DNA from 3 places in the Kitasatospora sp. NPDC048540 genome. Region 2 is predicted to be linked to each of the others. Evidence: riboswitches for the same ligand, from Rfam matches in the RefSeq annotation. Region 2 holds a riboswitch; each other region holds the start of a gene.
The links. Region 2 has a riboswitch for cobalamin ahead of AB0D08_RS15815 (acyl-CoA thioesterase). Riboswitches for the same ligand answer to the same signal wherever they lie in the genome.

Region 1 (9,557 bases), on a different contig from region 2:
ACGGCCTGACTGGAGATGAACAGGTACCGGCCGACCCGGTCGCCGAGCGCCGCCATCGCCTGACCGACGTGGCGCGGCACGTACCCGCTGACGTCCACGACGGCGTCCCAACTGCCGCCCTGCAGCGCCGTGTAGTCCCCGGTGTCCCGGTCACCGATCAGCCGGGGCACGCCCGGGAACAGGTCCACGCCGGTTCTGCCCCGGCCGAACAGGGTCACCTCGACCCCCTGCCGCAGCGCGTCGTCAACGATCGCCCGGCCCACGAACGAGGTGCCGCCAAGTACGAGAAGTCGCATGGCGGTCGACAGTAACGGTGTCCGCCCGCCGCCTCCACCGGGATTCGGGAGCCCGGTACGGCTTCCGGGGCGGGCGCGGAACACCTTCCGCGCCCGCCCCGGCGGTCCCCGCCGGCCGTCAGCCGGCGAGTTCCTCCCGCAGCTTGCGGGCGGCGCCGACCAGGCTGTCCAGCGAGGCCCGGGTCTCGGTCCAACCGCGGGTCTTCAGGCCGCAGTCGGGGTTGACCCACAGCCGCTCGGCGGGGATCGCGGCGAGCCCGGCCCGCAGCAGCTCGAGGGCCTCGTCGGTGCCGGGCACCCGCGGGGAGTGGATGTCCCAGACGCCGGGCCCGACCTCGCGCGGGTAGCCGGCCCGGGCCAGCTCTCCGGCGACCTCCATGTGCGAACGGGTGGCCTCGAGCGAGATCACGTCCGCGTCGAGCTCGTCGATCGCGGTCATGATCGCGCCGAACTCGGCGTAGCACATGTGGGTGTGGATCTGGGTGTCGGCCCGCACCCCGGAAGTGGCCAGGCGGAACGACCCGGTGGCCCAGTCGAGGTAGGCCGGGCGGTCCGCGGCGCGCAGCGGCAGTGTCTCGCGCAGGGCGGGCTCGTCGACCTGAACGACGGCCGCCCCCGCGGCCTCCAGGTCGTTCACCTCGTCGCGCAGGGCGAGGGCGACCTGGCGGGCGGTGTCGGCGAGCGGCTGGTCGTCGCGGACGAAGGACCAGGCGAGCATGGTGACCGGGCCGGTGAGCATGCCCTTGACCGGACGGTCGGTGAGGCTCTGCGCGTAGCGGAACCAGTCGACCGTCATGGGGTGCGGGCGGGAGATGTCTCCGGCCAGCACCGGCGGCCGCACGTACCGGGTGCCGTAGGACTGCACCCAGCCCTGCCGGGTGGCGAGGTAGCCGGTGAGCTGTTCGGCGAAGTACTGGACCATGTCGTTGCGCTCGGGCTCGCCGTGCACCAGGACGTCCAGGCCGGCCTGCTCCTGGAAGGCGATCACCTCGCGGACCTCGGCCTCCATCCGCTCCCGGTAGGCGCCGGCGTCGATCCGGCCGGCCGTCAGGTCGGCTCGGGCGCGGCGCAGTTCGGAGGTCTGCGGGAAGGAGCCGATGGTGGTGGTCGGCAGCAGCGGCAGTCCGAGCCGGGCGCGCTGGGCCGCGGTGCGCTCCGGGTACGCCTGGGCGCGGCGGGCGTCCTCGGCGGTGGTGGCGGCGGCGCGGGCGCGGACCGCCGGGTCACGGGTGATCGGGGAGGTGGCGCGGGAGGCGAGGTCGGCCCGGTTCGCGGCCAGGTCGGCGGTGATCGCGCCGGTGCCCTCGCGCAGGCCGCGGGCCAGCAGCGCGACCTCCTGCGCCTTCTGCTCGGCGAAGGCGAGCCAGCGCAGGATCTGCGGGTCGATGTCGCGCTCGGCGTCGGCGTCCAGCGGGACGTGCAGCAGCGAGCAGGACGTGGCGACGTCGACGGTGCCGGCGAGGCCGAGCAGGGTGGCCAGGGTGGCGAGTGACTTCTCCAGGTCGTTGATCCAGACGTTGCGGCCGTCCACCACGCCCGCGACCAGGCGCTTGCCGGGCAGTCCGCCGACCGCGGCGAGGTCGTCCAGGTTGCCGGCGGCCGGTCCGGTGAAGTCCAGTGCCAGGCCTTCGACCGGGGCCTTGGCCAGCACCGGCAGGGCCTCGCCGAGGCGGTCGAAGTAGCTGGCGACCAGCAGCTTCGGCCGGTCGGTGCGGGCTCCGAGCTCGCGGTAGGCGCGGGCGGCGGCGTTCAGTTCGGCCGGGGTGCGGTCCTGCACCAGCGCGGGCTCGTCCAGTTGCACCCACTCGGCGCCGGCGGCGCGCAGGTCGGCCAGCAGCTCGGCGTAGACGGGCAGCAGCCGGTCGAGCAGGGTGATCGGCAGGAAGTCGGCGGCGACGCCCGGGGCGGGCTTGGCGAGCAGCAGGTAGGTCACCGGGCCGACCAGCACCGGGCGGGCCTCGTGGCCGGCGGCGAGCGCCTCGCCCAGCTCCGCGACGGCCTTGGCGGAGTCGGCGGTGAAGGCGGTGTCGGGCCCGAGTTCGGGCACCAGGTAGTGGTAGTTGGTGTCGAACCACTTGGTCATCTCCAGGGGCGCGACGTCCTGGGTGCCGCGCGCCATGGCGAAGTAGCCGTCCAGCGGGTCGGCGTCGACCGCCGCGCGGTGGCGGGCCGGGATCGCGCCGACGGCGAGGGTGGTGTCCAGCACGTGGTCGTAGAGCGAGAAGTCGCCGGTGGGGACCTCCCGTACGCCCGCGTCGGCGAGCTGCTCCCAGTTCGCCCGGCGCAGGCCGGCCGCGGTGTCCCGGAGGGCGTCGGCGGTGACGGTGCCCTTCCAGTAGCCCTCGACGGCCTTCTTGAGTTCCCGGTCCCGGCCCTGGCGGGGGTAGCCGTACACGGTGGCGCGGGTGGCCGCGGCTGCGGACTTCGCTGTCAAGGGACTCTCCTTCGCGAGTCTGTGTCCTCAGGTACCCGGGGACGGGACGGGAGCGCGAAGGGATGACGAACAGGGCGGCGGCCCGCGCGTGCGCGTGCCTGCTCCGCCTGTTGTGGTCGCCGACCCGCCCTCGAGGTCACCGGGTGGCCGCCCGCGGATCGATCGCGGGCGGGCAGCGGGCAGGTCTTCGGACTCGCGGGCACACCCACCCTGTGAAGGGCGGGCACCTACTGGCCGTCGCTTCCCAGACCCTCCCGGGCCCAGTGCGTATGACGGCGGTCGTTCCCACTCACCGCTGCGGGGCAGTCCCGGATTCCCACCGGGTTCCCTCTTACGACACCCCGCCTGGCGGACGGGGCGAACCAGCTGCACCGGTCAGCCTATGCCCACTCCCCCGGCCCGGGGCCCGAATGTCACCCGATCGCCCACATGGTGAGACTCCGCACCCGCTCACCCTCGGCCGGCGGTTCCTCCTGGCCGGCGGTCTCGGGAACGTCGACGCCGGCGAGGACGTCCGCAACCTGCCCAGGGCCGAGGCCGGCCGTCTCGGGCACCCGCTGGTGGTGACCTCACGGCCCGCGCTGGTGGCGGCGCTCGCCGCGCAGCCACCGATCGCGCCGGCCTGACCGGCGTTCACGCCGTCGGCCACTGGGCGCCGGCCGGCGGGCCTCACCCCGGGCGGGGCGCCGTGCTCGTCAGAAGACCACCACCGAGCGCAGCACATCGCCGTTGTGCATGCGGGCGAAGGCGGCCTCGACGTCGGTCGGCGGGATGGTCTCGGTGACGAAGGCATCGAGGTCCAGGCGCCCCTGGAGGTAGAGGTCGATCAGCATGGGGAAGTCCCGCGAGGGCAGGCAGTCGCCGTACCAGGAGGACTTGAGCGCGCCGCCCCGGCCGAAGACGTCCAGCAGCGGCAGTTCCAGGGTCATCTCGCTGGTGGGCACGCCGACCAGGACGACGGTGCCGGCGAGGTCGCGCGCGTGGAAGGCCTGCCGGTAGGTCTCCGGGCGGCCGACGGCCTCGATGACGACGTCGGCGCCGCTGCCGCCGGTGAGCTCGCGGATGGCTGCCACGGCGTCGCGCTCACGGGAGTTGACGGTGTGGGTGGCGCCGAGCCTGCGCGCGGTGGTGAGCTTGCGGTCGTCGAGGTCGACGGCGATGATCCGGGCGGCCCCTGCCAGCCGGGAGCCCATGACGGCGGCGTGGCCGACTCCGCCGCAGCCGATGACGGCGACGCTGTCCCCCCGGGAGACCCCGCCGGTGTTGACGGCGGCGCCGAGGCCGGCCATGACGCCGCAGCCGAGCAGTCCGGCGGCGAGGGGCGAGGCGGCGGGGTCGACCTTGGTGCACTGGCCCGCCGCGACGAGTGTCTTCTCAGCGAAGGCGCCGATGCCGAGCGCCGGCGTGAGTTCGGTGCCGTCCGCCAGGGTCATCCGCTGCCCGGCGTTGCGGGTGTCGAAGCAGTACCAGGGGCGGCCGCGCCTGCAGGAGCGGCACTGTCCGCACACCGCACGCCAGTTCAGGATGACGAAGTCGCCGGGCGCGACCTCGGTCACCCCCTCGCCCACGGACTCCACGGTCCCGGCGGCCTCGTGGCCCAGCAGGAAGGGGAACTCGTCGCTGATCCCGCCGTCCCGGTAGTGCAGGTCGGTGTGGCAGACGCCGCAGGCCTCGACCTTGACCACCGCCTCACCGGGGCCCGGGTCGGGCACGGTCACCGTCTCGATCCTGACCGCCTCGCCCCTGCCTGCGGCGACGACACCTCTGACCTGCTGAGCCATGGAGCACAACCTTCTGCCGGGTGGAGGGGACGGTGGGGACACGCGTGGTGCTGTCACCCGCGGAGCCGGTCGGTGACCCAGGTGTGGAACGCGCCGATGTGGTGCTCGCTCGGCACCAGCACACCGCCGGTCCGGTAGGCGCGCGAGTCCATGGCGGGCTGGCAGCGCTCGCAGGCGTCGAAGTCCTGGACGTTGACGCGGTGGAACAGCTCCACCGAGCGGGACGTGTCGCGGCCGGCCTCGACCACGTCCCTGACGAAGAGCCAGTCGCACTCCACCACGGTGTGGTCGGCGGCGAGCGGGAACATCCGGTGCACGATGACGTGGTCGGGCACCAGGTTGATGAACACCTGCGGCTTGACCGTGATCGCGTAGTACTTGCGGTCCTGGTCCGCGGAGACGGTCGGGATCCGGTCCATGCCCGCACTTCCGTCGACGGTGAAGCCCTCGGCGTCCTCGGCGAACTCGGCGCCGTGGCCGACGTAGTACTGCGCCGCGTAGCCGCCGGCGAACTCCGGTAGCACCTCGGTCAGTTCGGGGTGGATGGTGGCGCAGTGGTAGCACTCCATGAAGTTCTCGACGATCAGCTTCCAGTTGGCCTTCACCTCGTAGCGGATCCGGCGGCCGACGGCGAGCCCCTCGGCCTGGTAGCGCTCGACCGCCTCGGGAGTGCCCAGGCGCTCGGTCGCCGCGCCGATCACGTCTGCCTCGAAGGACGGCGGCTCGTCGGCAAGGCACACCCACACGTAGCCGAGCCACTCGCGCACGTGCACCGGGACCAGGCCGTAGGTGGTGCGGTCGACGTCCGGCATGCTGGTGAGGTTGGGTGCGGCGACGAGCCGGCCGTCCAGGCCGTAGGTCCAGGCGTGGTAGGGGCATCGGAAGCTGCGCCTGACCTCGCCCTCCTCCTCGGTGCACAGCCGCGCGCCGCGGTGGCGGCAGATGTTGAGGAACGCCTTGACGCTCTCGTCCCGGGACCGGGTGATCAGCACGCTCTCCCGGCCGACCTGCACGGTCCGGAAGCTGCCGGGCTTGTCCAGGTCGCTGGCGCGTACGGCGCAGTACCACATCCGCTCGAAGATCTTCTCCTGTTCCAGCGCGAAGATCTGCGGGTCGGTGTAGGAGGAGCCCGGGAGAGTGGGGATCAGGCTCGGCGGGAGCTCGGTGGTCACAGCGGCAGGCCTTTCGTCAGGGGAACGCACGACCGGAGCGGGCGCCGCGCCGGGTCAGCGGCGGATGCGGGTCATCTTCGGGTCGAACAGCGGCTCCTCGGTGACGGTGGCGGGCAGCCGCCGGCCGAAGTACTCCACCTCCACCCTCCGGCCGGGAGCTGCGGCGGCGCGCGGGAGCCAGGCGTAGGCGATGGAGGCGCCGACGCTGTACCCGTATGCGGCGCTGGTGACGTATCCCGCGGGAGCGCCGTCCACGTACACCGGTTCCCGGCCCATGACGACGGCGTGTGGATCGTCCAACAGGAGGCACGCGAGCCTGCGCGGAGCCGTCTCCTCGGTCATCCCCAGCAGCGCGTCGCGGCCGAGGAAGTCCCCCTTGTCCATGCGCACGGCGAAGCCGAGCCCGGCCTCGTAGGGATTGTGCTCGGCGGTCAGGTCGGTGCCCCAGGAGCGGTAGCCCTTCTCCAGGCGCAGGCTGTTGAAGGCGCTGCGTCCGGCGGCGACGACGCCGAGCGGCTGACCGGCCTCCCACAGGGTGTCCCAGAGCTTCTGCCCGTTGTCGGCCGTGGTGTACAGCTCCCAGCCGAGTTCGCCGACGTAGGACAGCCGCATCGCGGTGACCGGGACGCAGCCCAGGTACGTCTGCTTCGCCTTGAAGTAGCCGAAGCCCCCGTGCGAGAAGTCCGCGTCGGTGAGCGGCTGGACCAGGTCGCGGGCGAGCGGGCCCCACAGGCCGATGCAGCAGGTGCCGGCGGTGATGTCGCGGATCTGGACCGAACCGTCCGGCGGGAGGTGGCGGGTGAGCCAGTCGAGGTCGAGGTTGCCGTTGGCGCCGATCTGCCAGCGTTCCCCGAGACCGTGGCCCCGGCCGAGCCGGGCCACCGTGAGGTCGCTGCGCACGCCGCCGGTCTCGTCCAGCAGCAGGGTGTAGGTGACGGAGCCGACCGGTCGCTCGAGCTGATTGGTCGTGAGGCGCTGCAGGAACGCCTGCGCGCCGGGGCCGGTGACCTCCAGGCGTTTGAGCGCCGTCATGTCGTACATCGCGACGCGCTCGCGGGTGGCCAGGGCCTCGGCACCCGCGATCGGGGACCAGTAGCGGGAGGCCCAGGCGCCGCGCCCGGGGATGCCGGCGACCTCGGGCAGATCCCGGTTGGCCGCGTACCAGTGCGGCCGCTCCCAGCCGGAGGCCTCCAGGAAGAAGGCGCCCAGCTCCCGCTGACGCGCGTGGAAGGGGCCGACCCGCAGCGGGCGCGGCTCCGCCATCGGCTGCAGCGGGTGGATGATGTCGTACACCTCGGCGAAGTTCTGGCAGCTGCGCCGGTGCACGTAGGCGGGGGCGAGCTGCCCCGGCTCGAAGCGGTTGAGATCGCACTCGTGCAGATCGGTGCGCGGGGTGCCCTCGACCAGCCACTGCGCCATCGCCTTCGCCACACCCGCGGAGTGGGTGACCCACACCGCCTCGGCGACCCAGAAGCCGCGCAGCTCGGGCGCCTCTCCCAGGAGGGGGAAGCCGTCGGTGGTGAACGAGAAGATGCCGTTGAAGCCCTCGTCCACCTCGGTCCGGGCGAGCGCGGGCAGCAGTTCCTGCGAGTCGGCCCAGGGCTGCTCGAAGTCCGTCCCGGTGAACGGCAGCACCGAGGGCATCAGGGGCCCACCGGGGGCGGACACCTCCCCGAGGTCGACGGGCATCGGGCGGTGGGCGTAGGAGCCGATGCCGATGCGGTCGCCGTGCTCGCGGTAGTAGAGGTCGCGGTCCTGGTGGCGCAGGATCGGCTTGGAGGCCTCCAGCTCCTCGGTGTTGTGGCCGGCCAGCTCCGGGACCGGGGTGGTCGTGGCGTACTGGTGGGCCATCGGGACGAGCGGGACGGTGAGGCCTGCCATCCGGCCGATCCTCGGCCCCCAGAACCCGGCGCAGGAGACGACCACGTCGGCGGGGAAGCCGCCCTGGTCGGTGACGACGGCGGTGACCCTGCCGTTCGCGGACTCGATCCCGGTGACGGTGTGGTGCGGCAGGAACCGCGCACCCCGCTCGATCGCACGCCGGGCCTGTGCCTCGCCTGCGCGCACCGCCTTGGCCAGGCCGTCGGTGGGCACGTGGAAGCCGCCCAGGATCCGGGCGCGGTCCAGCAGCGGGTGCAGGGCGGCGCACTGCTCGGGGTCGAGCAGTGCGCCCGGCACCCCCCAGGAGGTGGCCAGCCCGTGCTTGCGGTCGAGTTCGGCGAGCCGCTCGGGGGTGGTGGCCACCTCGAGTCCGCCGAGCTGCCGGAAGCACCACCGGCCGTCGAGGGTCAGGGCGGAGTACTTGCGGACGGTGTAGGAGGCGAACTCGGTCATGGTCTTGGAGGAGTTGGTCTGGAAGACCAGTCCCGGCGCGTGCGAGCTCGACCCTCCGGTGGCGAACAGGGGGCCCTGGTCCAGCACCGTGACGTCGGTCCAGCCGCGCGCGGTGAGCTCGTCGCTCAGCGCGCAGCCGACGATCCCGGCACCGACGATCACGACTCTGGGTTGAACTGTCAAAGCATCCGTCCCCTCGGAAGGTGGCTGCGGCGGGCTGAGCCAGACAGTACGAGTTGCACATTACGCACCTTCTTGCGCGATGAGAAACAGACTCGGGCCCGCATCACGAGCTGTCAAGACCCGCCGCCCGCACCGGCCGCACACGGTCCGGACGCCCTCCCTTGACAGGGGTAGGGGGCCCTTCCATACTCGCCGACTAGTTGCGCATGGGGACAGGCGTCTCGTATCGCGCAACTCACGAGAAAGGCGGCGCCCGTGCCCCCATCCCTCGACCCGGCCTGTCTGCTGATCGACGGCGTCTGGACGCCGGCCGAGGACGGCCGACAGCGAGCGGTCGTCAACCCCTTCGACGGCTCGACGCTGGCAACGGTCGCCGAAGCCTCCGAAGCCGACGCGGACCGTGCGGTGCGCGCCGCCCGGTCCGCCTTCGACGAGGGCTCCTGGGCCCGTGCCCCGGCCGCCCGTCGCGCCGGGGTGCTCACCGCCACGGCCGACGCGCTCCAGGCGCAGCGGGAGGAACTGGCCCGGCTGGAGACGCTCGACACCGGCAAGACCCTGACCGAGAGCCGCATGGACGTCGACGACGCCACCGCCGTCCTGCGCTACTACGCGGCACTGACGACCACCGACGCGGGCCGCACCATCGACACCGGGCGGCCCGACGCGATCAGCCGGGTGGTCCACGAGCCCGTGGGCGTCTGCGCGCTGATCACACCGTGGAACTACCCGCTGCTGCAGATCTCCTGGAAGCTCGCCCCCGCCCTGGCGGCCGGCAACACGGTGGTGGCCAAGCCCAGCGAGCTCACGCCGATGACCACGATCCGTCTCTTCCGGCTGCTCCAGGAGCAGTTGGAACGGGCCGGCGCACCGGGCGGAACGGCGAACCTGGTCCTGGGCGGCGGCGAGGTCGGCGCCGCGATCGCCCGGCACCCCGAGGTCGACCTGGTCTCCTTCACCGGCGGCCTGGCCACCGGCCGCTCGGTGATGCGGGCGGCGGCCGACACGGTCAAGCGGGTCGCCCTGGAACTCGGGGGCAAGAACCCCAACATCGTCTTCGCCGACGCCGACCTCGACGCGGCGGTCGACTTCGCCCTCACCGCCGCGTTCCTGCACTCCGGCCAGGTCTGCTCGGCCGGCTCACGGCTGCTGCTGCACCGCGGCCTGCACGCCGACTTCACCGCCGAGCTCGCCCGCCGCGCCGACCTCGTCCGGCTCGGCGGCGGACTCGACAAGGGCACCGAGACCGGCCCGCTGATCTCCGCCGAGCACCGCCGGAAGGTCGAACGCCTCGTCGCGGGCGCCCTCGCCGAGGGCGCGGTGCTCCGCGCCGGCGGCGGCCGGCCGGCCGAGCCCGAGC
Region 2 (9,557 bases):
GGGTGCCGACGGCGGCCCCGCAGGCGGGCGCGGTGTTGCGGATGCGGCGGGCGGCTCCGTACGCGCCGAGGGCGAGGTGGCGGCTGACGTTGATGGACGCCGCGTGGGAGAGGCCGACGGCGACCTGGAAGACGATGGAGACGAGCTGGTTGACGGCGGTGTGCGCGGCGAGATCGCCGACCTCCTGCGCTAACTCGCCGGCCAGGGCCTCATCATCGCCCTCTCCAGCCACGACCTCGACCTCGTCGCCCGCCACCCGGCCACCCCCACCGGCGCCGCGAAGCAGCTCCCGGCACCCGCCTAGCGCCGCACAAGGGGACGGTGTCCCACGGGATCCACCGATGCAAAGGTTCCTTTGCAAAGAACTGGTGGCACCCCCTACGCTGCCGCTCATGACGGAACCTCAACCCGCCGTACGCAGCCTCGACGCGCGCTCCCTGCGCGGCCTCGCGCACCCCCTGCGGATGCGCCTGCTCGCCGCTCTGCGGGAACACGGCCCGGCGACGGCGACGAAGCTGGCGGCCCGGCTCGGCGAGTCGTCCGCGTCGGTCAGCTACCACCTGCGGCAGCTCGGCGCGCACGGCTTCATCGCGGAGGATCCGGATCGCGGCACCACCCGCGAACGGTGGTGGCGGGCCGAGCACCGCGGCCACCGGTTCGACCGGCTGGAGGAGTTCCTGGAGAGCCCGGACCCCGAAGTGCGCGGCGCCATGGGGGTGTTCCTGGGCGAGGTGGCCGCCGTCCACGCGCGGGAACTGGACGACTGGCTCGCCGGCACCGGTGAGTGGCCCGAGGAGTGGCGTCGCAGCTGGGACATGAGCGACTTCACCATCCGTCTGACGCCCGGCCTCGCGCGTGAGCTGGTCGCCAGGGCGCACGAACTCGTGCAGAGCTACCGCGACCTGGCCGCCGACGACGAGGCGCAGGCCGTCCCGGTCCGCATCCACCTGCACGCCTTCCCGCGGCCGAAGAGCTGACACCCCGACACACCCCCGGAGACCCCCTGATGACCGTCGCCGCCCCCGGCCGGGCCGACGCGGCCCGGGCCACCCCGGACCGGCGGCCACTGGGCACCCTGCTGGCCGCGAACCTGATCTCGATCACCGGCAACGCCTTCGCCGGCATCGGTGTCCCGTGGTTCGTCCTGCAGACCACCGGAAGCGCCTCCAGGGCGGGTCTGGTGGCCTTCTGCGGCATGCTCCCGCTGGCGGTGTCGGCACTCACCGGCGGTCCGGTGATCGACCGGATCGGCCGGCTGCGCGCATCGGTGCTGTCGGACCTGGCGTGCGGGGCGGCCATCGCGCTGATCCCGCTCCTCCACCGGGCCGGCGTCCTGCGGTTCTGGGAGCTGTGCCTGATCATGGCGGTCAACGGGCTGTTCCAGGCCCCCGGGGAGACCGCACGTCAGGTCCTCACCCCCGATCTCGCCGACCACGCGGGCGTTCCGCTCGCCCGCGCGATGAGCCTGTACACCGGCGCCTCCCGAGCGGCCCGGCTGCTCGGAGCGTCGGGTGCCGGTGTCCTGATCGCCTGCTTCGGAGCGGGGTCCGTGCTGCTGCTGGACGCCGCGACCTTCGGGGTCTCCGCGCTGCTGACCGCCGTCGGCCTCCGGCGGGTGCCCGCCGCCGTCCGCCGACGCGACACGCTCCCGCCGGGCCGTGCGACCTACCGCGACGAACTGTGCGAAGGCCTGGTCTTCCTGCTCCGTCAGCGGCTGCTGCTCGCCGTCACCGTGCTGCTGATGATCACCAACGGCCTCGACCAGGCCTGGAGCGCGGTCCTGCTGCCCGTGCACGCCGAGCGCGACCTCGGCGGACCGGTCGACCTCGGGCTGCTCGCGGGCCTCTTCGCCGCCGGTGCGCTCGCGGGCGCGCTGCTGCACGCGGTGCTGGCCGACCGGCTCCCCCGCCGGCCGCTGTACACCTGCTGTCTGCTCGTCGGCGGAGGCCCCCGCATGCTGGTCGCGGCCTTCGCGCCCGGCCTGCTGCCCCTCGGCGCGGCCCTGGCAGTGGCGGGCCTGGCCGCCGGGATCTGCAACCCGATCGTCTCGACCGTGCTGTACGAGCGCGTGCCCGACGCCCTGCGCAGCCGGGTGACCGGCGTCCTGGCCGCAGGCGTCCTGATGGCGACGCCGCTCGGCAGCATCGCGTGCGGCTACCTCGTGGACCGCGCCGGGCTGACCACGGCCCTGGTACTCCTCGGCGGGGCCTACCTCCTGACCGCGCTCTGCCCGCTGATCCTCCCGGCCTGGCGCCGGATGGACGGACCCCGCGTCCCCGGGGCACGGACGTAGGTGCCGCGCGGGGCCCCTCCGGACGGCCGCCGACCTCGCGGCCGGGACGGCCCGGGCCGGGCCCTCAGGACGAGGCCGTGTCGGCGGCGGCGCGCTGCGCCGCCGCGCACACCCGCCGCAGCATGTACTGCAGCTGGGTGCGCTCGCCCCGGGTCAGCGACCCCAGCACCAGATCCTGCACGGCCCGGGCGTCGTCCAGTGCCGCGCCCAGGGCGGCCTTCCCGGCATCGGTGACGGTGACCACCTCCTGCCGGCCGCCGATGTGCACCACCAGGACCTGCACCAGGCCGCGGGCCACCAGGTCCTCGACCGCCGATGCGATGCCGGGCGGGTCCACGGCCAACTGCCGGGCGAGGTCGGCGCGGGCGTGCGGACCGTGCTCGGCGAGGACCTCCAGGACCGACCGGTGCAGCGGCGCAAGCCCGCGGGCCCGCAGCCGTCCCGCCAGCAGGGTCTCCACCGCGCGACCGGTCTCGGCCAGCAGGCGAACGGTCCACTCGGAGGGACTCGTCGGTCCGCCCCGCCTGTCGTACACGGCCTGTCCCATCGCTACGGAGGGGAGTCCTCCGGCCCGGACCGCGTGGGGAAACCTGCCTCCACAGCCGGGCGGCCGTGCGTTGGATCAGGAGGGCGTCATCGCCCCCGGAGTCACGCGGCGCTCCACGCGCACGGCACGGCCCGCGAAGTAAACCGAGGCCAACCATACGTGCGCCGAGGCCATCGGTCTACAACGATGTCGTCATCCGCGCCGGTCAGGCCCCCCGCAACCCCGCCGCGGCCAGCTCCACGTACTCGTGCAGCCCGTACGCCAGCAGCAGACCCATGAGCGCCGACACCACGACCGCCGCCCCCAGGCCGGCCACCGCGGCTCTCCCGCGCCGGCCGCCGGGCCCCGAGGGCGCCGCCGCCAGCAGCGCCTGGACCCGCCGCGGCACCGGCCCGCTGCCCACCGACGCCAACGCCCCGAGACCCCTGGGCGGTTGGCCGGCCGGGGCGGCCGCCAGCGCAGCCCGCGCGATCGCGGTGGCGGCACGCTTCCTGCTGTCCACCGCCGCGGCCGCCGTCTCGTCCGCCCACCGCTCCAGGTGGAAGTCGAGGTCGGGGCGGAGCGGGCGCAGCGCGGGGTGGACCGCGGCCGCCAGGTAGGCGATCACCGACAGCAGGTGGTGCCGCCCGGCCAGGTGCGTCCGCTCGTGGGCGAACAGCACCTCCCGCTCCGCCGGGCCGAGCGCACCGAGCATCCCGGTCGTGACCACGACCCGCCCTCCGCGCCCACGGAACCCGGGCAGCGCGAACGCCTCCGGAGCCGAACCCCGGACCACCAGCACATCGCCGTCCGGGGCCGCGCCCCGGACCGAGGCCCAGGCCCGGTCGAGCAGGCGCCGGTGCTCGCACCAGCGCCGGACCAGCACCACCGCCTGAACGGCGAGCACCACGCCCGCCACGGCGGACACCGGCAGCACCAGCGGCCAGGCGGCCGCCACCGTGTGCAGCGGGATCCGCTCCAGCCGCGCGAGGAACGGCACATGGAACAGGCCGACCAGCGCCGCGACCGTACCTCCGGCGAGCAGCGCCCCGGCGCCCGCGAGCACCACCGACGCCTGGCGGGGCGCCAGCAGCGCCGCCAGCCGGCGCACGGCCGGCGCCGCGCACCAGGGGAGTGCCAGTGCCAGCCCGACCGGCACCAGGGCGAGGATCACCGGTCGTCCCCGGCGTCCAGCAGCAGGCGGCGCAGCAGGTCCTCGTCGTCCTCGGAGAGCGAGGAGACGAAGCGCTTCAGCACCAGGTCGCGCTGCGGCTCCCGCTCCAGCTCCCGGCGCATCCGGCCCGCGGCCAGCCCGGCGGCGTCGTCCGCGGGCGAGTATGCGAACCCGCGCCCGGAGCGGATCCGCACCACTGTCCCCTTCTCGCACAGCCGGGTCAGGATGGTCGTCACCGTCGTCCTCGCCAGGCCCCGGCCGATTGCGCTGTTCACCTCCACCGGCGTCAACGGCCCGGAAGCCGACCACAGGACCGCCAGGACCTCGGCGACGAGCTCGCCGTGCGGGCGCCTCTCCCCGGCCTCGTCCACCGTCACACTCCCGTTCTCCACCCGCACCCGGCACCTCGGCCCGGTCTGCACCTCAAGGTCGCCTCATCATCCCACTGCCCGGGAGGGGCAGGTCGGGCGCTGCGGGGTTACGGCGGGATGCGGGGCCGCCCGACGGGCCCGCAGGCGCGATGCTGGAGCATTGTGTTAGCAGTTGCAAGTAACACGCAATAGTGTGGGGCCGGCACCACCGTCACCGTTGAAAGGAACTGTGTCCCGATGGGCGCGTACTCACTTCCCGATCTGCCGTACGACTACTCCGCGCTCGAGGCGGCGATGACCGCCGAGATCCTGGAGCTGCACCACTCCAAGCACCACGCGGCCTACGTCAAGGGCGCCAACGACACCCTTGAGCAGCTGGCCGAGGCCCGCGACAAGGAGCAGTTCGGCGGCCTGGTGGGCCTGCAGAAGACGCTGGCGTTCCACCTGTCGGGCCACGTGCTGCACTCGCTGTTCTGGGAGAACCTCTCCCCGGACGGCGGTGACCGTCCCGACGGTGAGCTGGGCACCGCGATCGAGGAGCACTTCGGCGGCTTCGAGGCGTTCAGGAAGCAGCTCACCACCGCCACCGTCGGCGTCCAGGGCTCGGGTTGGGGCATCCTGTCCTGGGAGCCGCTCGGCAAGCGCCTGATCGTCGAGCAGGTCTACGACCACCACGGCAACGTCGGCCAGGGCACCACCCCGCTGCTGGCCTTCGACGCCTGGGAGCACGCCTACTACCTGCAGTACCGGAACGTCCGCCCGGACTACGTCACCAAGCTCTGGGACGTCGTCAACTGGAACGACGTCGCCGCCCGGTTCGCCGCCGCCAAGAACGCCTGACGGACCGTCCGCCGGGGCGCCCGCTCGCACCGGGCGCCCCGGCCGGGGCGTCGCCTCGTACGGCGGAGCCGGCCGTCAGGACCGGAAGGCGGCCTCGGTCTGGGCGGTGTCCTCGGTGCCGCGGTAGTAGACGATCTTCCCGTCGCGGAAGGTGAAACGGTGGTGCAGGTCCATCGCCAGGACCCGGCCGCTGGCCCGGTGTTCGGCCCGCATCCGCACCACGCTCAGGACGTCGCTGTCGTTCGCGGCCAAGGACACCGGGATGAACTCCTGCACCGCCATGGTCGAACCGAACTGCTCGAAGAATTCGGCCACTTCGGCCTTCCCGTGCCGCACGCCGTACCAGGGGGCCGCGGTCGACGTGGTCTCCGAGGCCCAGTCGACGTCGTCGTCCAGTCTGGCCAGGATCCCCGGCAGGTCGCCGCTGCCGAAGGCCTCGTAGACCGATCTGATCGTCTCGATCATGCTCTGCTCGTTCACCGGACACCTCACCTCGGTCGGGGCCGCCGTCTCGTTCCATGCTAGGAGCGAGGACGTCCCCGCCGCCTTCCGGCGCCGGCCGTGCCGCACGGCGTCCCGCAGGGTGCTCGTCACGGGCCCTGCCCGGTGGTTCTGATCTGCGGCGACGACCGTAGAGTGGCCTGCGCAGCTGGTTCGCCCTGTCCGCCAGGCAGGCGCGTCGCAAGAGGGAACCCGGTGGGAATCCGGGACTGCCCCGCAGCGGTGAGCGGGAACGACCGCCGTCATACGCACTGGGCCCGTAGCGGGCCCGGGAAGCGACGGCCAGTAGGTGTCCGCCCTTCACAGGGCTGGGCGCGCCCGCGAGTCCGAAGACCTGCCGCTGCCCGTGGACCGCAGTGGTCCGCGGTCTCACCGGACCCCGAGGGCGGGTCGGCGGCAGGGAGGGACGGCGATCCCGTACCTCCTGCTCCTTCGCGCACCCGGGGCTCACGAACTCGCGAAGGAGAGTTCCGTGAAGCAGCCCTACCACCGGCGTGCCACCAGGGCCGCGACCGCCGTCGCGCCGACGGGCGGCGGGGTGATGGCGCCGTGACGATGCCCCCTGCCGTCTCCCGGACGCCGGCCGACTCGGCGGTCACCCTCGCGCACATCATGAGCGAGCACGACACCAACCTCTACGGGACGGTGCACGGCGGTGTGGTGATGAAGCTGATCGACGACGCCGCGGCCGCTGCCGCCGGCCGGCACGCCGGCGTGCCCGCGGTCACCGTCTCGGTGGAGGAGATGTCCTTCCTCGCGCCGGTCCGGGCCGGTGACCTCCTGACGGTCCGTGCCCGGGTCGACCACGCCGGCCGGACCTCCATGGACGTCTCGGTGGTGGTGACGGCCGAACGCTGGAACCTCACCGGGCCGGTGACCAGGGTGGCGACGGCTCAGCTGGTCTTCGTCGCCGTCGACGCGGACGGGCAGCCGCACCGGGTACCGGTCCTGCTGCCGGAGGGCGCCGCCGAACAGCGCCGCGAACGCCTGGCCCGCGAGCGCCGCACCCGGCGGATGAGGAACGCCGCCGACTGACCCCCGCCACCTGCCCGGGCCGCCAGATCCGCGCGGCGGCCCGGGCCCGGTCGCTGTATCCTGGCCCGCGCCCGGCCGGATGATCATGGAGGAAGCATGGCGAAGTTCAGAGTGACGGTCAGTCTCCCCCCGGACGCCGTGGAGGATCCGGTCTCCGCCATCGCCACCGCCATGCGTCCGTTCGACCAGAACATCGACCCGGCTACCAGGGAGGACGGGTACAACCCGCAGGGTGAATGGGACGGGTGGCAGATATCCAGCTACGACAACCTGGTCGTCCGGCCCGAGTACGCGGGGGATGCCCGGCTCGTCCACCGGCCGACCGGGCCAAGCGCGAGCACCTCGCCCAGCCCCTGGTCCAGGCGCTCGCCCAGTACGCGATCGGGGGCGGCGACCGGCACTACCCGAACAGCTACCTGACCCAGGACCCCGTTGCCCTCTTCGCCTGCGGCGAGCGCGATTTCGTCGAGCGTGCGGCGGCCACGGCCGTGCCCACCTACGCACTGCTGACCCTCGACGGACAGTGGGCCGACCCCTGGAACGTGCGCTCCCTCGGCACTCCCCGCCCCGAGGAGTCCGAGCCGGACGCGTACTGGCGGCTCGCCGACGCCTACCTGCGCGAGCTTCCCGAGGACGCGCTGACCGCCCAACTCCTCTGCCACTGCTGACCGGACGCCCCGGCGCGGAGCCGTCGCTACGGCTTCGGGACCGCCGGTGCGTCGCGGGCGGCCTCCGCGGCGGGGGTGCCGGTCCCGGTGGCTGGGCCGTGGGGCGGCGGGACGGCGCCGAGTTCGTCGAGCATCTCCCGGGTGAAGCCGAAGTAGTAGGTGGCCAGCAGGCCGGTGGTGTATCCGGTCGCCAGGCCCGCGGCGTAGACGGCCGCGCTCACCAGGAACCCGCGTGAGCCGGTCAGCAGGGGGAAGAGCGCCCAGCCGGAGGGCCCGATGGCGGTCGCGCCGACGGTGGCACCGAGCTGCCCCAGCAGCCCGACGACGGCCCCGCCGCAGGCTCCGCCGAGACAGGCCGTGACGAACGGGCGCCCGAGCGGGAGCGACACCCCGTAGATCAGCGGCTCGCCGACGCCGAGCAGGCCCGCCGGGAGCGCGGACCTGATGGTCGCCCTGACCGAGGTGTTGCCCCGCAGCCGCAGGAGGACGGCCACTGCGCAGCCGACCTGCCCGGCCCCGGCCATGGCGAGGATCGGCAGCAGCTCGGTGGAGCCGTGCTGCTGGATCAGCGTGGTGTGGATCGGGATCAGCGCCTGGTGCAGGCCGAACATCACCAGGGGGAGGAACAGACCCCCGAGCAGCAGCCCCGCCAGCGCACCACCGTGGGCCAGCAGCCAGGTGGCGAGATCGCCGATCGCCGAGGAGACCTCGCCCGCCACGAACATCAGGCCGAACAGCGTCACTAGGCCGGTGACCAGCACGGTGACCGTCGGGGTGAGCAGGACGTCGAGGCCGTCGGGCATCACCCGCCGGGTCCACCGTTCGACCTGCACCGCCAGCAGGGCGGCGGCGAGCGCCCCGATCACCCCGCCCCGGCCCGGTACGAGCTGGTGGCCGAGCACCTCCACCTTGGAGACCCCCGCGTACACGATCACACTGGCCACGGCACCGCCCAGCACGGGTGTGCCGCCGAACTCCTTCGCGGTGTTGTAGCCGACGAAGACCGTGAGCAGGGACATGAACCCCGCGGAGATCGCGGTGAGGGCAGGCACCAGCGCGGGGGCCCACCCGAGGTTGACGAGCGCGCCGTTGACGGCGGCCACGATGCCGCAACCGATCAGCGCGGGGATCAGCGGGACGAAGACGTTCGCGATCCGGCCGAGCACCAGCCTGACCGGCGTCGCCCGCCCGGCACCGGCCCGCGCCCTGATCGCCGCGCCCCGCCGGGCCAGCTCCCCGGCACCGACAGGGGGCTCGGCACCGGGGTTCCCGTGGTCCTGCCGCCCGCCGGACAGGGCCCCGTCGGGCGGGGCTCCGTCGAGCAGGGCCCGGAGCTCGGGTGTCACACAGGAGACGACGCCCGGGCCGAGCACGATCTGATACGTGTCGTCCTCGACGACGCCCAGAACCGCCGGAAGGGCACGGAGCCGCTCCTCGTCCACCAGGGACCGGTCGCGCAGGCCGAGCCGCAGCCGGGTCATGCAGTGTGCGACGGAGTGGATGTTGGCGGCGCCCCCGACGAGCGGGAGGACGGCCTCGGCGGTGGCACGGTGCTTGTCGTCGGACATGATCACCAGGATGGCGCTCCCGGCCTCGCCTCCCGTGCTGCGCCGGGCCGGCTCCGCGGTCGTGTCGCGGGACCCGTGACCCCGGGGGCGAGGTGGGGACCCGGCGCGCGGTGCCGGGGTTCATCCGATCGGCGCAGCCGCCTCGCCGGTGGAGTCGGCGCGTACCCCGTGGACGCGTACCTCCTGGAGGAGGCCCCAGGTGAAGTCCGCGGTGCAAGGGCGCGGCCGCCCGCCCGCGTCGGGTGCGGTGAGGTCGAGCTGCCACCGGGTCGGCGCACTGCCCTCGCGCGGTACGGCCGGCGGGAAGGCCGCCGCGACGTCCGAGACGACGCAGCTCCACGGGGTCAGGTCCGCGAGCGTGCGCAGCGCCGGCGCCGGGACCCCCGGAGCGCGGACCAGCCATTCGTTCCATGGCGGGGACCCCGCACCGGCCGGTCCGAGCAGGATCTCGAAGCGCAGGCCGGGCCAGAGCGGGAGTTCCCAGTGCTGCGCCGTGCAGTCGAGGTCGCCGATGCGGCGGGGGAGGACCGCCTCGGGTGGGCCGAGCACCGCTGCGTAGCGGCGGGCGCCGTACGGGAAGC
Region 3 (9,557 bases), on a different contig from region 2:
AGTTGGGGCTGTACATCGCCGCGTCCTGGTACTGGGTCGGGATGGCGGCCTCGGTCCAGCCGTAGTCCCAGCCCGCGGAGGTGAACCAGTTGTCCATCCGGAAGGTGGACCGGTCGGTGGGCGGCAGGGTCGCCTGGTAGACCGTCAGGGAGACCGGGACGGCCACCGGGCCGGCCGAACTCTGCACCGTCGCCGTGCCGGTGTAGGTGCCGGGGGTCTGGCCGGTCGGTACCGCGACGCTGTAGTAGTACGGCTGGGTGGTGGCGGCGGCCACCGGGTGGGGGGTGTTCTCCACCAGGGCGTCGTAGTAGCTGGTTCCGCCGTCCGGCGGGTCCTGGTAGCTGCCCTGGGTCTGCTTCTCGATCCTCGGGTGGTTGTACTCCCGGTTCACGGTGATCCGGGAGGCCGGGATGACCGCGCCGCCGGGACCGGTGAGGTCGCCGGCGGCGACGTGCACGTCGCTCAGGGCGTCGTCCGAGCGGACCGAGATCTGGGCCGCCTGGACCTCGTTGCGGGCGGCGAACAGGCTGATGTTCCCGACGGCGCGGTCCGGCCGGACGGTCGAGGAGAACACGTGGTCGGAGGCGCTCTGCACCCAGACCGACGGGCCGGTGGCCGCCTGCGCGGCGGCCGGTACCAGGGACGCCAGGATGCTCCCCAGGAACAGCGGAACTGACGATCTGATGAGCGCTCTGTCCACGGTCTCTCTTTCACGATCTGCCGGATTTCTCCGCACGGTGAAGCCCGTGCGCCGACAATTCATATCTTATGAAGAGTCAGCTCGGCGGATCGATTCGTCTGCGGACCGGCGGCCTCAGCCGCCCGCGGCCACCCGCACCAGCCGCTCCGCCAGCTCCGGTGCGCCCGCCCAGTGCAGATGCAGGTAGGAGGCGTGCACCGAGCCGTGTACGAAACCCTCGGTGCGCGGTCCGGCCGGGGTGCGCCAGCCCCAGGCGGGCTGCTCGCCGGCGCCCGGTTCGCAGACCGTACGGTGGAACTCGTGGCCCCGCACCCGGGTGCCGGCGACGGCGAGCGGGCTGTCGCCGAGGGCGACGGCCTCCCGGTAGCCGAGGGTCAGCCGCTCGGTCATCCGGGCGCCGGTCGGCAGCAGGCCGCACATCGGCCTGCCGTCCAACTCCTGTCCCAGGTAAAGGAGTCCGGCGCACTCGGCGGCCACCGGCGCGTCCGTGGCGGCGAACGCGGCGATGGCCGCGCGCAGCGGCCCGTTCTCGCTCAGCTCGCCGACGTACAGCTCGGGGAACCCGCCGCCGATCACCAACCCGGCCGTCCCCGAAGGCAGTTCGCCGTCGTGCAGCGGGTCGAAGGCGACCACCTCGGCGCCGGCCGCGGTCAGCAGCTCGGAGTTCTCCGCGTACGAGAACGAGAACGCGGCGCCGCCCGCGACCGCGATCCGCGGCCGGCCGGGGACGACCGCGACCTCCTGCGCCGGGTCCCAGGGCTCGGCGGACAGCGGCGGCGCGGTCCTCGCCAGCGCCAGCACGGCGTCCAGGTCGACCGAGCGGCCGATCAGCTCACCCATGTCGGCCACCGCCCGCAGGGCCTCGGCCGAGCGTTCCACCGCCGGGACCAGACCCAGGTGCCGGGACGGGGTGGCGACCGACGCCGCCCGCCGCACCGAGCCGAGCACCGGGACGCCCGACCCCTCCTCCAGCGCCTCGCGCAGCAGCTGCTCGTGCCGGTCGGAGGCGACCCGGTTGAGGATCACCCCCGCCAGCCGCACCTCGGGGTCCCAGGAGGCGAAGCCGTGCACCAGCGCCGCCACCGAGCGGGACTGCGAGGAGGCGTCCACCACCAGCACCACCGGCGCCCGCAGCAGCTTGGCGACGTGCGCGGTGGAGGCCAGTTCGCCCTGCCCGGCGGCGCCGTCGAACAGTCCCATCACGCCCTCGACCACCGCGACGTCCGCCCCGGCCGCACCGTGCAGGAACAGCGGGGCGATCCGCTGCGGCCCGCACATGTACGCGTCCAGGTTGCGCCCCGGGCGCCCGGCGGCCAGCGCGTGGTAGCCCGGGTCGATGTAGTCCGGGCCGACCTTGTGCGGGGAGACGGCCAGGCCCCGGGCGCGCAGCGCGGCCATCAGCCCGGTGGCGACGGTGGTCTTGCCCGCGCCCGAGGAGGGCGCGGCGACGACGAGACGGGGGATGTTCAACGGCCTACCACTCGATCCCGCGCTGGCCCTTGCGGCCGGCGTCCATGGGGTGCTTGACCTTGGTCATCTCGGTGACCAGGTCGGCGAGGTCGGTCAGCGGCTGCTTGGCGTACCGGCCGGTGATCACCACGTGCTGGCTGCCCGGACGGTCCTTCAGCACGGCCACCACCTCCTCCACGTCGACCCAGCCCCAGTGCATCGGGTAGGTGAACTCGTCCAGCACGTAGAAGCGGTAGGTCTCGGCGGCGAGGTCGCGCTTGACCTGCTCCCAGCCCTCCTTGGCGGCCTCCTCGCTGGACTGCTCCATCTCGGCCGACCGCTGGACCCAGGACCAGCCCTCGCCCATCTTGTGCCAGTCCACCGTGCCGCCCTGGCCGGAGGCGCCGAGCACGCGCAGCGCGTTCTCCTCACCGACCTTCCACTTGGCGGACTTCACGAACTGGAACACCCCGATCGGCCAGCCCTGGTTCCAGGCCCGCAGGGCCATGCCGAAGGCTGCGGTGGACTTGCCCTTGCCGGGACCGGTGTGCACGGCGGTGATCGGCAGGGTGCGGCGCTGGCGGGTGGTCAGGCCGTCGTCGGGGACGGTCTCGGGCTTTCCCTGGGGCATGGGGTCACGCGGCCTTTCGGTGGTGGTGGTCGGCGGAGCGGTGGGCCTGGACCAGGGCGGCGACACCCTCGGCCCGCAGTTCGTCCAAGGTGACGGCGGAGCCGCCCAGCTGGGCGGCGAGGGTGCGCGCCAGGCCGAGCCGGACCGGGCCCGACTCGCAGTCCAGCACCACCGCGGCCGCGCCCTGGGCGGCCAGCAGACCGGCGGCCCGGCCGGCCAGCGCGAGCGCGTCCCGGCCGCCGGTGGCCCGGCCGTCGGTGACCACCACCAGCAGCGGGCGGCGCTGCGGGTCGCGCATCCGCTCCACCCGCAGCACCTCGTGGGCGCGCAGCAGCCCGGCGGCGAGCGGGGTACGGCCGCCGGTCGGCAGCTGCTCCAGCCGGGCCGCGCCGACCTCCACCGAGGAGGTGGGCGGCAGCACCAGGTCGGCGGCCGCACCACGGAAGGTGATCATGCCGATCTTGTCCCGCCGCTGGTAGGCGTCCATCAGCAGGGAGAGCACGGCACCCTTGACGGCGGTCATCCGCTGCCGGGCCGCCATCGACCCGGAGGCGTCCACCACGAACAGCACCAGGTTCGACTCCCGGCCGCGGCGCACCTGCTCCCGGAAGTCGTCCTTGTGCAGCACCAGCGCCCGGGCCGCCCGCCCGCGCGCGGCCTGGTACGGCGCCGCGGCCTGCAAGGTCGCGGCCAGGTGCAGCCGGCTGAGCCGGCCCTGCGGGCGGCGGGCCCGGATGGTGTGCCCGCTGTCGGTCTCGGCGGGGGAGCGGCGCCCCTGGGCGCCGCGGCCGGTCCCCGGCACCTTGAACAGGCGGGTCCGGTACGGCTCGCCGGCGGCCACCGGGGTGGACTCCCGGCCGCCGCCCGCGGGCGCCTGCCGGGGCGGCACCGGGCCGGCCGGCTCCTCCGCGGGCCCGGCGGCGCTGCCGTCCTGCGGCGGGCCCGCGGGCTCGGGCGCCCCGCCGCCGTCCGGACCGCCGCCGTCGGGGCCGTCACCATCGCCGTCACCGCCACCGTCACCGTCCGGGCCGCCGTCCGGCGCCGGGCCCTGCGGGTCCTCGGGCTGTTCGGGCTCCTCGGGCTGTTCGGCGTGGTCCGCCAGGGTGCGGTCCAGCTGCTCCTCGTCCAGTCCGGGCGCGTCGAACGGGTTGCGCCGGCGCCGGTGCGGCAGGGCCAGCTGCGCGGCCTTGCGGACGTCCTCCTCCCGCACCTCGGTCCGCCCGTCCCAGGCGGCCAGCGCGACGGCGGTGCGCGCCATCACGATGTCCGCCCGCAGGCCGTCCACCTCGAAGGCGGCGCAGACCGCGGTGATCTGACGCAGCGCCGCGTCGCCCAGCTCCACCCCGGGCAGCAGTGCGCGGGCGGCGGAGATCCGTCCGGCCAGCTCCCGCTCCTCGTCCGCGAACCGGCCGGCGAAGGCCGCCGGATCGGCGTCGTACGCGAGCCGCCGGCGCACCACCTCGGCCCGCTCGGCCGCGTCCCGGGTGGCGGCGATCTCCACCGTCAGCCCGAACCGGTCCAGCAGCTGCGGACGCAGCTCGCCCTCCTCCGGGTTCATCGTCCCGACCAGCAGGAACCGCGCGGCGTGCCGGACCGACACCCCCTCCCGCTCGACGTACGAGCGGCCCATCGCCGCGGCGTCCAGCAGCAGGTCCACCAGGTGGTCCTGGAGCAGGTTCACCTCGTCGATGTACAGCACCCCGCGGTGCGCCTTGGCCAGCAGCCCGGGCTCGTACGCCTTGACACCTTCGGCCAGTGCCCGCTCCAGGTCCAGCGAACCGACGATCCGGTCCTCCGAGACGCCGACCGGCAGCTCCACCAGGTGCGCCGGGCGCAGCGCGGTGCCCGGCAGGCCGTGCGGAGCGTCCGGGCACTGCGGGTCCACGGCCGCCGGGTCGCAGGCGAACCGGCAGCCGTCCACGGTCGCGATCGACGGCAGCAGCCCGGCCAGGGCCCGCACCATCGTCGACTTGGCGGTGCCCTTCTCGCCGCGCACCAGCACCCCGCCGACCGCCGGGGAGACGGCGTTGAGCAGCAGCCCGAGCCGCAGGTCGGCCATGCCGACGATCGCGGTGAACGGGTATCGGACGTCACTCATCTCTCGTGCCACTCTCCAGACTTGTCACGGTGCCGTGGTTCACGGTGTCGCGGTTCACGGTGTCGCGGTTCACGGCGCACCGGGCGGTACGAAGGGCAGTGCGCCCTCGGCGGGTACCCCGTTCTCGATCAGCTTCCACAGCGCGTCGGTGTCGGCATGCTCCTCGATCAGATCCCCCAGCCGGTCCAGCCGTTCCTCGCGGGCGGCGGCGAACGACGTGTCCGGCGCGGGAACGAACGCCCGCCCCGCCAGCGCCGCCACCTCGCGCAGCAGCGCCCGCCGGAACCCGTCGTTCTCCAGCACCCCGTGCCAGGTGGTGCCCCAGACCGGGCCCACCCGGCAGCCGTCCAGCGCCCGTTCGTGCCCGTCGGTGACGAACGCCTCGCCGCCCTCCACCTCGGCCACCCCGTGGTGGATCTCGTACCCCTCGACCGGCTCCCCGAACGCCACGCCGACCGGCCGGGCCAGCACCTTCTCCGCGCCGAACACCACCCGGGCGGGCAGCAGCCCGAGCGCGGCGACCGTACCGGCCCCGGACTCCACCTCGTCGGTGATCTCCCGGGTCAGCATCTGGAACCCGCCGCACACCCCGAGCACCGGCAGCCCGGCCGCGACCCGGGCCCGGACCGGGGCCTCCAGCCCGCGCTCGCGCAGCCACGCCAGGTCGGCGACGGTCGACCGGGTACCGGGCAGCACCACCAGATCGGCGTCGGCCAGCTCCTCCGGGCGGGTCGCCCAGCGCACCAGCACCCCCGGTTCCTGGGCCAGCGCGTCGAGGTCGGTGAAGTTCGACAGCCGCGGGAAACGCAGCACGGCGACCCGCAGCACGTCCGCCCCGACCGGCCCGACCGCCGCGCCCTGCGCCACCACGGTGGTCAGGTCCAGCGAGTCCTCGGCGTCCAGCCACAGCCCGGACAGCATCGGCAGCGTGCCCAGCACCGGACGGCCGGTCAGCTCGCGCAGCATCGCCAGCCCGGGCTCCAGCAGCCGCGCGTCACCGCGGAACTTGTTGACGAACCAGCCCGCCACGTGCCGCTGGTCCTCGGCCGACAGCAGCGCCAGCGTCCCGTACATCGCGGCGAACACCCCGCCGCGGTCGATGTCCCCGACCACCACGGTCGGCAGGCCGGCGGCGGTGGCCAGCCCCATGTTGGCGATGTCCCGGTCGCGCAGATTGATCTCGGCGGGCGACCCGGCGCCCTCGCACACCACCACCTCGTACCGGCTGCGCAGATCCGCCAGGCACGCCAGTGCCCGTTCCAGCAGGACGGGCTTGCGGTCGCGGTAGTCCAGGGCGCCGACCTCGGCGACGGCCCGGCCGAGCAGGACGACCTGGCTGCGGCCGTTGGCCCCGGGCTTGAGCAGCACCGGGTTCATCGCCGCCTCCGGGTCCACCCGGGCGGCGGCCGCCTGCATCGCCTGTGCCCGGCCGATCTCGGCGCCGTCGGCGGTCACGAACGAGTTCAGCGACATGTTCTGCGCCTTGAACGGAGCCACCCGCACCCCCTGCCGGGCCAGCCACCGGCAGATCCCCGCCGTCACCACACTCTTCCCGGCATCCGACGTCGTACCGGCCACCAGCAGCGCCTTAGCCACGCCCACACCATTCCTCAGTCGTCATCGGGCCCCCGGCCGGCCCTCCGGGCGTGTCTCGGGGGTGCGTCTTTTCAGGGGCGCGGGGAACTGCGCGCTGCGGGAGGTGCGGCGCGGTCACGTCGGTCTTCGTGCCTCGGGGGTGCGTCCTTTCAGGGGCGCGGGGAACTGCGCGCTGCGGGAGGTGCGGCGCGGCGCCTTCCGACTTCGCGCAGTTCCCCGCGCCCCTGGGGGGTGCCCAGCTCTGTGGGGTAGCGCCCCTGGGGGGTGCCCAGCTCTGTGGGGTAGAGCCCCTGGGGGGTGCCCAGCGTGATCGGTTCATCGGGTGCCCCGGGGGTGGCGGCGGGTCAGGGTCCAGGCGGTGCGGGCGAGGACGGTGGTGGCCAGGGCCAGGGTGCCGACGCGGCGGGAGAGGAGGCAGGCCCGTTCGATGTCGTCGGCCGCCACCGGGCGGAGCTCCGCGCCGAGCACCGGCCGGTGCTCGACCCGCGTCCCGTAATGCAGCGTGCCCCCGAGCCGTACGCCGAGGGCGCCCGCGAACGCCGACTCGGCCTGGCCCGCGTTGGGGCTGGGGTGGGCGGAGCCGTCCCGTCGCCAGACCTGCCAGGCGGTCCGCGGGTGCGGCGCCGCGGCGACGGTCAGCAGCGCGGTCAGCCGGGCGCCGGGCCAGCCGGCCACGTCGTCCAGCCGGGCGGAGGCCCAGCCGAAGCGCCGGTGGCGGGCCGAGCGGTGCCCGACCATGGCGTCGAGGGTGTTGACGGCCCGGAAGGCGAGCAGTCCGGGCGTCCCGGCGAGGGCGCCCCAGGTGAGTGCGTTGACCACCGCGTCGGCGGTGTTCTCGGCCACCGACTCGACGACCGCGCGGGCGAGTTGCTGCTCGTCCAGGGCGCTCGGGTCGCGGCCGCACAGGTGCGGCAGCCGTTCCCGGGCCGCCGTCAGGTCGCCTGCCCGGAGGGAGGCGGCGATGGTGCGGGCCTCGCGGGTGAGGGAGGTGCCGCCGAGGACGGTCCAGGTGGCGGCGGCGGCCAGCGCGGTGCGGCCGGCGGCCGAACGCCCCAGCGTGCGTTCGGTGAGGACCGCGCCGGCTGCGACGGTGCCCACGCAGGTGGCGGTGTAGGCGGCGCCGACGGCCCGGTGGTCGCGCCAGACGGCCCGTTCCAGCCGGCCGGCGGCCGAGCCGAACAGGGCGACCGGGTGCCCGCGCCGGGGGTCGCCGTACCGGGCGTCGGCCAGGTAGCCGGCGACGGCGCCCAGCAGCCAGGGCAGGGCGGGGGTCAGTCGGCGCACGGCGTGGCGGGCGTGGCTCGGTCCTGGGCAGCCTGCATGGCTAGGTGTCCTCACTCAGGGTCCGCGCCCTGGATCGACGAACGGTGGTGAGAGTCTCCTGGCTCCCGGCCTGGCGACCGCCCGCCGCTGCGGGGGCGCCGACCGGTGACAGTGGCGGGACCGCGCCGGACTCGCACCGGCTTCCTCTGCTTGCCTCCGTATGGCGCAAGGATCCCATCACGCGCTTCGTCCGGGAGTCAACAAGACCGCCGGAGGGCTTGATCACACGTCATCACCCCAGCTCACCGGGCCCGCGGCCCGGGCTGTGACCCTGGCCCCGGCCGCGACCGGAGGCGGCCGCCGGCCCGCGCTCCCGCGCACCTCTCCTACGGAGCGGGCACCCGCGGCGTCAGCCGTCTCTACCTCCGAGTAGCCGGGCGCCTGCGGGGCGGACGGTTGTCGGTTCGACCAGTCCACTGTGGATCTGTCCAACGGGGGTTCGTGCGTTCAGCGGCTACAGGGGGCGGCGGCCCCGGCCCTAGCTTCGGTCCCATGCGACGAAGACAGCCCGCCCCCACCCCGGTGCCGTTCTCCCCGGCGGCCGCCCGGGCCCACCGCGCCGGTCTCGGTCTGACGCCGGACCAGGTGGCCGAGGGCATGGCCGCCCACGGGGTACGGCTGCTGCCGGCCCATGTGATCGGGTGGGAGAGCGGTGCCGTCCGGCCCTCCGAGGAGGAGTTCATCGCGTTGGCGCGTGCCCTGTGGTGTCCGCCGGCGCAGCTGATGGGCGCCCGCCCGGCGAGCCTGCGGGACTTCCGGGTGGCCCGCGAGCTCGGCCAGGAGCAGGCGGCCCGGCAGATCGGGGTCACCCCGCAGAGCTATGCGAAGGCGGAGCTGACCGGCCGCTGGGCAGGTGACGCGGAGCAGACCAGGGCGCTGGCCCGGGTGCTCGGACTCGGGCTGCGCACCCTGGTGTGGATCACCGGTCACCAGGACGACCTCGACCAGCGGCTGCGGCAGGTGGTGCAGGGCCGGTGGCAGGGCCAGCTGAAGCCGGTGGCCCGCCTGGTGCCGGTGGACCAGGAGGTGCTGGCGCTGGTACTGGCCGAGCTGCAGGGCGAGTACCAGGTGCCGATGCACTGGGGTGCGGCCGCCCCGGCCGCCGAGGAGCAGCCGCGGCAGCTGCCGACGCCGCGGTTCTGGGAACTGCTGTCCCGGCACCGCACCGAACTCCCGATCTGACGGGCGCCGCCCCGGCGGCCCGGCCCGCAGCCCCTCGAACGGCCCCGCCCGGTGGCCCGGGCCGGGGCCGGACGGTGGACTGGGAGCGCATCGATTTCGGTCCGCGATCAGCACACCGGGGAGCACAATGCGCTGGCAAACCGCCGCCGTCGTGGCAGCCGCCGTCGTCGGGACCGGGACCGCGGTCCTGCTGCTCGGCCGCAAGGTCTCCGACCGGGTGCTGAAGCCCGCCGACGGCGGCGGGGGCACCTCGCTGCGGGTGCACGCGCTCGGCCCCGGCCAGGTCACGCTGACCCGCACCACCGCCTCGGTCCGGCCCGGCCGGTACGCCCTGGAGTGGGGGGACGGCGGTCACGCCGTGGTCGGCGACGTGCTGCGCACCGATGTGCAGACCGTCACCCGGCGCCTGGAGCGGGCCGACGGCGGCACCCTCACCGCCGGCACCGAGGTGCGGCTGACGCCCCGGGTCTACGTCGGTGACCCGCTCACCGCGCTGGGCATCGAGTACGTCGACTCCTCCGTGAACGCCGAGATCGGCGAGCTGCCCGCCTGGTACGTCCCCGCGGTCCGCGGGACCT

Region 1: linked by a shared signal. The riboswitch ahead of metE (5-methyltetrahydropteroyltriglutamate--homocysteine S-methyltransferase) and the one ahead of AB0D08_RS15815 (acyl-CoA thioesterase) in region 2 are both predicted to bind cobalamin.
Region 3: linked by a shared signal. The riboswitch ahead of AB0D08_RS35025 (cobalamin biosynthesis protein) and the one ahead of AB0D08_RS15815 (acyl-CoA thioesterase) in region 2 are both predicted to bind cobalamin.

What each region holds. Positions count from the first base shown of each region.
Region 1 is NZ_JBEZIR010000164.1:4,838-14,394, reverse strand. Features, by position in the region: gene AB0D08_RS36710 (NAD-dependent epimerase/dehydratase family protein) at 1-296, opposite strand, end outside; gene metE (5-methyltetrahydropteroyltriglutamate--homocysteine S-methyltransferase) at 415-2,730, opposite strand; cobalamin riboswitch at 2,912-3,064, opposite strand; gene AB0D08_RS36700 (hypothetical protein) at 3,141-3,356, shown strand; gene AB0D08_RS36695 (S-(hydroxymethyl)mycothiol dehydrogenase) at 3,426-4,511, opposite strand; gene AB0D08_RS36690 (aromatic ring-hydroxylating dioxygenase subunit alpha) at 4,565-5,683, opposite strand; gene AB0D08_RS36685 (FAD-dependent oxidoreductase) at 5,738-8,179, opposite strand; gene AB0D08_RS36680 (aldehyde dehydrogenase family protein) at 8,456-9,557, shown strand, end outside.
Region 2 is NZ_JBEZIR010000033.1:27,084-36,640, reverse strand. Features, by position in the region: gene AB0D08_RS15855 (hypothetical protein) at 1-256, opposite strand, end outside; gene AB0D08_RS15850 (helix-turn-helix domain-containing protein) at 393-977, shown strand; gene AB0D08_RS15845 (MFS transporter) at 1,007-2,293, shown strand; gene AB0D08_RS15840 (MarR family winged helix-turn-helix transcriptional regulator) at 2,358-2,840, opposite strand; gene AB0D08_RS15835 (M56 family metallopeptidase) at 3,046-3,993, opposite strand; gene AB0D08_RS15830 (BlaI/MecI/CopY family transcriptional regulator) at 3,990-4,385, opposite strand; gene AB0D08_RS15825 (superoxide dismutase) at 4,602-5,204, shown strand; gene AB0D08_RS15820 (nuclear transport factor 2 family protein) at 5,280-5,684, opposite strand; cobalamin riboswitch at 5,888-6,041, shown strand; gene AB0D08_RS15815 (acyl-CoA thioesterase) at 6,261-6,740, shown strand; gene AB0D08_RS15810 (hypothetical protein) at 6,986-7,408, shown strand; gene AB0D08_RS15805 (PTS transporter subunit EIIC) at 7,435-8,976, opposite strand; gene AB0D08_RS15800 (hypothetical protein) at 9,097-9,557, opposite strand, start outside.
Region 3 is NZ_JBEZIR010000143.1:4,456-14,012, reverse strand. Features, by position in the region: gene AB0D08_RS35050 (discoidin domain-containing protein) at 1-700, opposite strand, end outside; gene AB0D08_RS35045 (cobyrinate a,c-diamide synthase) at 815-2,170, opposite strand; gene cobO (cob(I)yrinic acid a,c-diamide adenosyltransferase) at 2,175-2,780, opposite strand; gene AB0D08_RS35035 (putative cobaltochelatase) at 2,785-4,878, opposite strand; gene AB0D08_RS35030 (cobyric acid synthase) at 4,948-6,474, opposite strand; gene AB0D08_RS35025 (cobalamin biosynthesis protein) at 6,790-7,737, opposite strand; cobalamin riboswitch at 7,829-7,991, opposite strand; gene AB0D08_RS35020 (helix-turn-helix transcriptional regulator) at 8,290-8,979, shown strand; gene AB0D08_RS35015 (alpha/beta hydrolase) at 9,107-9,557, shown strand, end outside.